DNA from 3 places in the Faecalibacterium butyricigenerans genome. Region 1 is predicted to be linked to each of the others. Evidence: predicted binding sites of a transcription regulator. Region 1 holds the regulator's gene; each other region holds the start of a gene.
What was found. The regulator Rex, encoded in region 1, represses fermentation and respiration genes when NADH is low (regulators of the CRP and FNR family bind a similar motif). The targets are predictions, from matches to a motif close to ATTGTTAANNNNTTAACAAT.
Positions count from the first base shown of each region.

Region 2: LKD23_RS10525 (butyryl-CoA:acetate CoA-transferase) is a predicted target of Rex. The motif match lies at 2,281-2,300, and genes of this name have one in related genera.
Region 3: LKD23_RS00410 (phosphoglycerate kinase) is a predicted target of Rex. The motif match lies at 1,774-1,793, and genes of this name have one in related genera.

Region 1 is NZ_JAJEQL010000011.1:43,991-47,269, reverse strand. Features, by position in the region: gene LKD23_RS06165 (DNA translocase FtsK) at 1-491, opposite strand, end outside; gene LKD23_RS06160 (ClpP family protease) at 624-1,310, opposite strand; gene LKD23_RS06155 (redox-sensing transcriptional repressor Rex) at 1,579-2,220, shown strand; gene LKD23_RS06150 (thymidine kinase) at 2,299-2,901, shown strand.
Region 2 is NZ_JAJEQL010000032.1:6,924-10,202, reverse strand. Features, by position in the region: gene LKD23_RS10530 (AI-2E family transporter) at 1-699, opposite strand, end outside; gene LKD23_RS10525 (butyryl-CoA:acetate CoA-transferase) at 748-2,094, opposite strand; gene coaD (pantetheine-phosphate adenylyltransferase) at 2,612-3,115, shown strand; gene LKD23_RS10515 (acetyl-CoA C-acetyltransferase) at 3,207-3,279, shown strand, end outside.
Region 3 is NZ_JAJEQL010000001.1:84,553-87,831, forward strand. Features, by position in the region: gene tpiA (triose-phosphate isomerase) at 1-366, opposite strand, end outside; gene LKD23_RS00410 (phosphoglycerate kinase) at 451-1,659, opposite strand; gene LKD23_RS00415 (nucleotide sugar dehydrogenase) at 1,895-3,133, opposite strand.

The sequences.
Region 1 (3,279 bases):
GCGCAGGCCGCCAGCGCCGCCATGACCAAGTTGGCGGCAGGCCTGCCGCAGAGCAGCAGGAGCGTCCCGCCCAGCACAGCGCCCAGTGCGCCGCCCGAGAGCCATGCACTCATCCCATTCTGATAGCAGGCGGCGGTCATCTGCGCGGCGGTCTGGTCGGCGGAGATGTCCGAAAAGACGATGACCGTACCGCTGGCGAAGATGAGGCCCAGCATAAGCTTGGCGATGTGGGGCAGGAGATCTTCGCCCCGGGTGTAGAGGATGGCCAGATAGCACAGCGCCGCCCCCACCACAAAGCTTCCACAGCCGAACAGGCCGAACAGAACATCGTGCATCGTGCGCCATGCCGAGCTGCCCGGCACGAAGGCCAGCGCCATAAGCACCAGCCCTGCGAACAGGGTGACAAGCCCCGCTGGCATCCGGTCCTGCGACCGTTTTTTGCGGCGCGAGGCGCTGCCCCGCGCGGAAGTTCTGCGTTTTCTTTTTGCCATGATCCCTAAAACCCGTTCCTTATCCTATATATAGAAGCAGGGCGCGCCCGAGGCGGCTCTGTCGGTGACGATGGAAGAATCCCGATACTATTCGATTCTTTCATTGTACCACGGGAAAAGTCAAATGGCAATTTATTTCCCCTCGATTTCTCGGTAGAGCCACGCCAGCGCATCCGACAGCCCGCCCAGCTCGTCGATGAGCTTTTCCCGCACGGCTTTCCGGCCGTCCAGCACGGTACCCACATCCATGACCAGCTCGCCGGTGCGCATCATCAGCTCGGTGTACCGCTTTTCCGAGATGCCGCTGTGGGCCGCGACGAAGCCGGTGATCCGCTCCTGCATCTGCTCGAACCAGCGCATGGTCTGGGGCACGCCCAAGATCATCCCCGAGTGGCGGACGGGGTGGACCGTCATGGTGGCGGTGGGCACGATGAAACTCCGCTGGGCGCTGACGGCCAGCGGGATGCCGATGGAGTGGCCTCCGCCCAGCACCACCGCCGCACTGGGCTTCGAGATGCTGGCGATGAGTTCGGCCAGCGCAAGCCCTGCCTCCACATCTCCGCCCACGGTGTTGAGCAGCACCAGCAGCCCCTCGATGGCAGGGTCTTCCTGCACAGCCACCAGCTGGGGGATGACGTGCTCATACTTGGTGGTCTTCTGGCCCTGCGGAGCTTCCACATGGCCCTCCACCTGCCCGATGACAGTCAGACAGTGGATGGCGTGAGCGCCCCGGGTGCGGTAGATGCTGCCCATGTCCTCGATCTGCTCTTTTTCCAATCGCTGCTGCTCCACGGGGATATTTTTCTCTTCCTGTGCCATTCTCTGCGCCCTCCTTTTTGCTTCATTTCAGCTTGTCCGGCATTCCTGTCGGTTATGCTTCGGCAAAGATTTCTTTGCTTTTGCAAAAAATTGCGCCAAAGGATTTGACATTCTCGCTTCCCGATGTATACTTTATACTAGAGATAAGATTGTCAAATAAGTATCATTATTGTACGAAAAAGTACACATTTATTCCTTGCCGGAGCGCCCTGCCGCTGCGCACCTCTCCCCCGGCGATCCTGCGGACAAAAAGAAAGGAGAACTCCCTATGAATACTCCCGGCAAAGCTTCCCTGCCCGTCATCAAGCGCCTGCCCAAATACTATCGCTACCTGCGCACCCTGAAAAACGACGGCATCACCAGCATCTCGTCCCGCGAGCTGGCCGCCCAGATGGGCACCACCGCCTCGCAGGTGCGGCAGGACTTCAACTGCATCGGCGATGTGAATGGCCGTCAAGGCATCGGCTATTCGGTAGAGAACCTGCTGAACATCCTTGAGGACCTGCTCTTCGGCAACGGTGACCGTCTGACCACCATCCTCATCGGCTGCGGCCGTCTGGGCAAGGCCGTGAGCCGCTTTATCACCACCGACACCAACGGCTATAAGCTCATCGCCGCCTTCGACAACGCCCCCGACGAGGTTGGCAAGGAGATCAACGGCATCCAGATCCTCCACATCGATGAGCTGGAGACGTTCTGCGCCGAGCATCACCCCGAGGTGGCCGTCCTCTGTCTGCCCCGCAGCGGCGCAGAGGAGATCAGTGGCCGTCTGGTGGCGCTGGGGATCCAGGGCTTCTGGAACTTCTCCCACTACGACCTGTCAGTGTCCTACCCCGATGTCGTCGTGGAGAACGTCCATCTCGGCGACAGCCTGATGAGCCTCGGCTACCGGCTGCGCAATCAGGACTGAGCCATCTTACTGCAAAATGCCGACCCTCTCCGTCAGGCTCTGGCTGGGAGGGTCCTTTCATGAGGAGATTTTTTCGACATGGCAAAGCTTTATTTCCGTTACGGCGCAATGAACAGCGGCAAGAGCACCGCGCTGATGCAGGTGGCCCACAACTATGAGGAGCAGGGGATGCGGGTGTTCATCCTCAAACCGAAGGTGGACACCAAGGGCAGCGGCGACCTCGTGAGCCGTCTGGGCGTCCGCCGCCCCGCCGACCTGCTGGTGCCGCCGGATATGGACCTCGTGGAGGCCGTCCGGGCCGCCAGCAGCGAGGGCAAGCCTCTGGCCTGTGTGCTCTGCGACGAGAGCCAGTTCTTTACCGCCGCACAGGCCGAGCAGCTGTTCATGGTGACGGTGGATCTGAACATCCCGGTCATCTGCTACGGCCTGCGCTCCGACTTCTCCCTCAAGGGCTTCCCCGGCTCCACCCGTCTGCTGGAGCTGGCCCACACCATCGAGGAGATGAAGACCATCTGCGCCTGCGGCCGCAAGGCCACCTGCAACTGCCGCAAGGTCAACGGCCGCTTCGTCTTTGAGGGCGAGCAGGTGGCCATCGACCTTCAGAACGACGTTCAGTACGTCAGCATGTGCCCCCAGTGCTATTTCCGGGAGCGCCGCGCTTTCTATGCCGCCCGCCGATGATCGTTTTCCCTGATTTCATGCCGTCCGCACGCCGGGCGGCATTTTTTGTATCTTTTCTTCATCCGTGATATATCAGCCAAGGCCCGATTCGCACGTTTTTTGCGCTATTGATATATCAGTTCATGGCCGGAAGTTTCTGTCATCGTCGCTTTTGATGTATACAACGTCCATTCGGCAAAATATGACTTGGTTACAAAATTCTTGCAAATCCGGCCATTCTTTCCCTGTTGCATCCCAGTTTTCTATGCAAATCGTTGAAGTATACAAGTTGCACAGTTTTTGGCCTCAAGTTTATTCATTATGGCAATGACGTCAAAACCGTGCAAAAAATAAGCGCAATATTTGTTCGTTTTCCGCCGCTATCCCTACAATTTGCAT
Region 2 (3,279 bases), on a different contig from region 1:
AATAAGCTGCGCCCAGCGGGGCTTGAAGATGCTGTAAAGGATCATCTTGGCCTGCTTGACAAGTTTTTTGCGGCTGGCCAGCAGGTAGACCGCAACGATGAGGCCGATGAGCAGGTTCTTGAACCACGTCACCACGTTTATGACGCCCACGCCTACGCTGCTCAGGATGCCCTGCAGGTTCTGGAGGGAGGGCAGCAGGGTGGTGCGCAGAGAGGCCAGATTGCTCGTGATGGCATCGTAAGCGTCGTTGAAGTAGCCCATCAGGGTCGCATTGTCCAGAAAGACGTCCTGCGTGTTGATCCACCGCATGAAGCGGGTGATGCTGGTCTGGGCCGTGTAGTAGAGGGAGGTGACGCTGGAGATGACCTGCGGCACCACCATCATCACCAGCGCGTAGACCACCAGAATGCCGAAGAGCAGGGTGGCCGCGATGGCCAGCATATTGGCCAGACCGTGCATCTTCTGGGGGAAGATGCGGTGCAGAAAGTTCTCGATGGTGTTGCACACCGGCTTGAGCAGGTAGGCGATGACCGCACCATAGATGAAGGGCATCAGGATGCCGGTCATGGTGGAGACGGCGTCGCCGAAGCCGTCGAAGCGGTAGATGAAGAAGAAAAAGAGGATGCTCAGGCTTATCGCACCAAAGCCCGCCAACATTCCGTAGATGTAGGGCTTGATGTGCGGTTTTTTGTCCATCATGTGAGACTCCATTCCTGCCGCAGACGGCAGGAGCCGATACGGCGATGTTTAGATTTTGTTGCTGCGGCGCCAGATGTGCATCTTCTCGGCCTCTTTGATGAGCTGCTCACGGAAGTCGGGGTGTGCCACGTTGATGAGGGCCTCAGCCTTCTCCCAAGTGGTCAGGCCCTTGAGGTTGACGCAGCCGTACTCGGTGCAGAGATAATGCAGGTTGGCGCGGGTGTCGGTGATGATGCTGCCATTTTCCAGCGTGGGACGGATGCGGCTCTCCAGCTGGCCGGTCTTTTTATTAAAGAAGGTGGAGGACAGGCAGATGAAGCTCTTGCCGCCCTTGGAGAGGTAGGCACCCAGCACGAAGTCCAGCTGGCCGCCTGCACCGGAGATGTGCTTGATACCGGCGCTCTCCGCGTTCACCTGACCAAACAGGTCGATGTCCACCGCATTGTTGATGGAGATGAAGTTGTCCAGTGCGGAGATGCTGCGGATGTCGTTGGTGTAATCGACGGGGGCGGACATACACTCGGGGTTGTTGTTGAGGTAGTCGTACATCTTCTGGGTGCCGGCACCGAAGGCGTAGACCTGACGGCCCTTGTCCAGCTGCTTGTGTGCGCCGGTGATCTTGCCGGCCTTGGCGATGTCCACAAAGGCATCGACGTACATCTCCGTGTGGACGCCGAGGTCCTTCAGGTCGCTCTGTGCGATGAGGCTGCCGATGGCGTTGGGCATACCGCCGATGCCCAGCTGCAGGCAGGCACCATTGGGGATCTGGGGCACGACGAGATTTGCGACCTTCAGATCGACCTCAGAAGCGGGGCCGGCAGCGGCCATCTGGCCAATGGGCGGGTTGCTGCCCTCCACGATGCCGGTGACCCGGGAGATGTGGACGCAGTTCTCCATGCCGCCGAGGCAGCGGGGCATATTGGTGTTGACTTCGACGACGATCTTCTTGGCCTTCTCGCAGACAGCGCCCAGATGAGAAGCGCTGGGGCCGAAGTTGAAGTAGCCGTGCTCGTCCATCGGCGTTACCTGAAAGACGGCGACATCCAGCGGGTCGGGGCTTTCGCGGTAATAGCGGGGAAGCTCAGAATACCGGATGGGGGAGTAGAACGAAAAGCCCTGTGCGATGGCCTTGCGCTCGATGCCGCCCATATGCCAGCTGTTCCAAGTCATGTGGGCAGCAGGGTCGTCGATCTGGAAGATCTCGGGCACCCACATCAGGATGCCGCCGCGGAAGTTGACATTCTCCAGCTCCGGCAGGCGCTTTGCAAGGGCGGCGTCCACGGCCACAGGGGTGTTGACACACCAGCCGTAGTCCACCCAGTCGCCGCTCTTGACCAGCGCGGCAGCCTGCTCGGCGGTCATCTTTTTCTGCGCGTACATTTCCTTAAAATCCATTATAAACCATCCTCTCCTATAATAACATAAAAGAATTGTAAATTTACCATTTACATTCCTGCGGAACAAAGATCTTTGCCGGAAATTTACCGTTCGTTTCCAGTTTTGACACCGGCTTATCACATCCCGGCGGTATCCTTGGAAACAGCAGGACGGATGCCTCCGGCAGAGGCAGACTTGCTCAACTTAGTTATAACATTAACAAAGAGCAGAATCAAGCCCCCTTTCGTAAAAAATAGCCCTACGGACAAGATGACTAAAAATCTTAGCAATTTGTGGGGATAATTTGGTACGACAAAAACAAATTTTTTCGAAAAAAGACTTGATAAAATTTTGACAATATGGTTTACTTAATGTGTACCAAGACAAAGCGCCCCAGTGCGACGTTAATTGACTAAAAATTAACGATGTTGCGAGGGGCGTATGCCTCGATACTTGAAGCGGGAACTGAAAAGTGCTATCATGGCAACACCAAATTGCGCTTTTCCAAAGCGCGGCGATAAAGGAGACCATACCGATGGCAACAGCAGTTTACCCCGGGTCCTTCGACCCGGTCACGAGAGGACATCTCGACATCATCAAGCGGGCAGCAAAGATCAACGACCACCTCATCGTGGCAGTGCTCATCAACAGCGCGAAGAACCCCCTGTTCACCGTAGAGGAGCGGGTGGCGCTGCTGCAGGAGTGCTGCAAGGACATCCCGAACGTGACGGTGGAGGGCTTTGACGGCCTGACCGTGGAGTTCGCCAAGAAGCGCCACGCCTCGGTGATGGTGCGGGGCCTGCGGGCCGTGACGGATTTCGAAAACGAGATCCAGCTGGCGCAGACCAACCACGCACTGATGCCCGGCATCGAGACCATGTTCCTCGCCACCAGCATCAAGTGGAGCTACCTTTCCTCCACCATCGTCAAGGAGGCTGCCCGCTACGGCAGCAACATCTCCAAGTTCGTGACGCCCAACGTAGAAGCGGCCATCCACGCGAAAGTGGAGCAGCTTCAGGCGGAAGGAAAGACCATCTGATCCCTTTTATCATGCAGAAAGGCTCTCGGGCCTTTTGATAGATCGTTTTACGAAAACCCCGTAAATATACACATTTCAGGAGGCTATTAACATGAAAAAAATTGTTATCGCATCTGCCTGCCGTACCGCTATTGGTAAGTTTGGCGGCACTCTGGCAAACGTCC
Region 3 (3,279 bases), on a different contig from region 1:
GGCGTTCAGAGCGGCCAGAGCGCGCTTGTTGACGGTCTGATCGGTCTCGGCGAAGTACTGGCGGCGCTCGGAGTGGCCGACGATGACGTACTCGACGCCCAGATCCACCAGCATATCTGCGCTGATCTCGCCGGTGAAGGCACCGGACTTCTCGAAGTGGACGTTCTCAGCACCAACATGGATGTTGGTGCCCTTGGTCTTTGCCACAGCCGTGACCAGATCGGTGTAGGGAGTGCAGATGACGACCTCGCAGGATGCGTCCTTGACGGCGGGGATCAGCTCGTCCACCAGAACAGCAGCCTCGGAGGCGGTCTTGTTCATCTTCCAGTTGCCAGCAATGATAGCCTTGCGCTTTGCCTTATCCATGATATGTTCTCCTTACCTTCTTATTGATAAAAACGGAAAGGTGCGGCGGCGAAACAGCCGCCGCACCCATTTATGATGCCGGAATTATGCGTTCTGGATGACTGCGATGCCGGGCAGCTCCTTGCCCTCCAGATACTCCAGAGAAGCGCCGCCGCCGGTGGAGATGTGGGTCATCTTATCGCCCAGACCCATCTGCTGGACAGCTGCTGCGCTGTCGCCGCCGCCGATGACGGTGGTAGCGTCGCTCTCAGCCATTGCCTTGGCCACCGCCAGAGTGCCGGCTGCCAGAGTCGGGTTCTCGAAGACGCCCATGGGGCCGTTCCAGACGACGGTCTTGGAAGCCTTGACCGCATCGGCAAACAGCTTCATGGTCTCGGGGCCGATGTCGCAGCCCTCCATGTCAGCCGGGATGGCGGTGACAGGGACAACGGTGGTCTCGACGGGAGCGTCGATGGGGTCAGGGAAGTTCTCGACACAGGCAGTATCGACGGGCAGGAGCAGCTTGACGCCCTTCTCCTGAGCCTTTGCCATCATCTCCTTGCAGTAGTCCAGCTTGGAGTCGTCGCACAGGCTCTTGCCGACCTCATAGCCCTGTGCCTTGATGAAGGTATAGGCCATGCCGCCGCCGATGATGAGAGTATCGACCTTCTCCAGCAGGTTGGAGATGACATTCAGCTTGTCAGCGACCTTTGCGCCGCCCAGAATGGCGGTGAAGGGACGGACGGGATCGTTCACGGCGTTGCCGAGGTACTTGATCTCCTTCTCCATCAGGTAGCCGACAGCGGTGTCCTTGATGTAGTCGGTGACGCCTGCGGTGGAGCAGTGTGCACGATGGCAGCTGCCGAATGCATCGTCAACATAAGCGTCGGCCAGAGAAGCCAGCTCCTGAGAGAACTCGGGGATGTTCTTGGTCTCTTCCTTGCGGAAACGGGTGTTCTGCAGCAGGACGACGTCGCCGTTGTTCATGGCAGCGACAGCAGCCTTTGCATTCTCGCCCACGACGTTGTCGTCGTCAGCAAACACGACGGTCTTGCCCAGCTTTGCGCTCAGAGCCACAGCAACGGGTGCGAGGCTGAACTTTGCCTCGGGGCCGTTCTTCGGCTTGCCCAGATGGCTGCACAGGATGACCTTTGCGCCGTCATTGACCAGCTTCTGGATGGTGGGCAGAGCCGCATTGATACGGTTCTCGTTGGTGATGACGCCGTCCTTCATGGGGACGTTGAAATCGCAGCGGACAAGGACCTTCTTGCCGCAGTAGTTCTGATCGTCGATCGTCTTTTTACCTAAACCCATAGTGATTATTCTCCTCTCAATTCATTCTTCGGAATCGAATTTCGCTCACTCTCGGGGCCTTGACCCCTATGACACTATTATAAACAAAATGTGTGTGTATTGCAAGGACGGCGGATGGATAATTTATTAACAAACTTTTCCCGGGATATTCTGGAATTGTGTCTATTTTGACAGTGGCTTGACAAAGAGCAGCCTTTCCATCCCGCGTCCGCCCGACAAAGCCGGGCTGCGAGGCTCAGTCTCTCCGGAACAGGTCGCGGGTGTAGACCTTCTCCTGTACATCATCGAGGCAGCTGTCATAGCGGTTGGCAATGATGGCCTGACTCCGCTTTTTGAACGCCTCAAGGTCGTTTACCACCTCACTGCCAAAGAAGGTCGTGCCATTCTCCAGCGTCGGCTCGTAGATGATGACGGTCGCGCCCTTGGCCTTGATCCGCTTCATGACGCCCTGAATGGAGGACTGACGGAAGTTGTCGGAGTTCGCCTTCATGGTCAGGCGGTAGACGCCGATGACGCAGGGCTTCTCCTCCCTTGCGTCGTACTCGTTCTCCTCCCCATAGCTGTAGTAGCCCGCCATCTGAAGCACCCGGTCGGCGATAAAGTCCTTGCGAGTGCGGTTGGACTCCACGATGGCCTCGATGAGGTTCTCGGGCACGTCGGCGTAGTTGGCAAGAAGCTGCTTTGTGTCCTTGGGCAGGCAGTAGCCGCCGTAGCCGAAGCTGGGGTTATTATAATGTGTGCCGATGCGGGGATCGAGGCAGACGCCCTCGATGATCTTCTGGGTGTCAAGGCCCTTCATCTCGGCATAGGTGTCCAGCTCGTTGAAGAAGGAGACGCGGAGCGCCAGATATGTGTTTGCAAACAGTTTGACGGCCTCTGCCTCCGTGAAGCCCATGAAGAGGGTCTCGACATCTTTCTTGATGGCCCCCTCCTGCAGCAGATGGGCGAAGGTGTGGGCCGCCTCCACAAGGCGGTCGTCCTGCATATCCGTACCCACGATGATGCGGCTGGGGTAGAGATTGTCATACAGCGCTTTGGACTCCCGCAGAAACTCCGGGCTGAAGATGATGTTCCTGCACTGATATTTTTCCCGAACCGAAGCCGTGAAGCCCACCGGGATGGTGGACTTGATGACCATGATGGCCTCGGGGTTCGCCTTCATCACCAGCTGGATGACCGCCTCCACCGCAGAGGTATCGAAGAAGTTCTTCCGGCTGTCGTAGTTGGTCGGGGCGGCAATGACCACGAAGTCCGCGTCCCGGTAGGCCGCTTCCCCGTCCAGCGTAGCGGTCAGGTCGAGATCCTTTTCCGCAAGGTATCGTTCAATGTAGTCATCCTGAATGGGAGACTTTTTGTGGTTGATCTGCTCCACTTTCTCCGGCACGATGTCCACAGCGGTAACATGGTGGTGCTGGCTCAGCAGGGTGGCGATGGACAGGCCGACATAGCCTGTGCCCGCAACGGCAATGTTCAGTTTTTCGAATGCTCTCATGGCTTTCGCTCCTACGACACAACTATAAAATGTTCGGCGGCTTCTGTTTTATTGTATCATGAAGCGGGCCGAACAGCAAGCAAGGATAAACAAAAAACACCCTTCCTCTCACGGAAACCCGTAAAAGG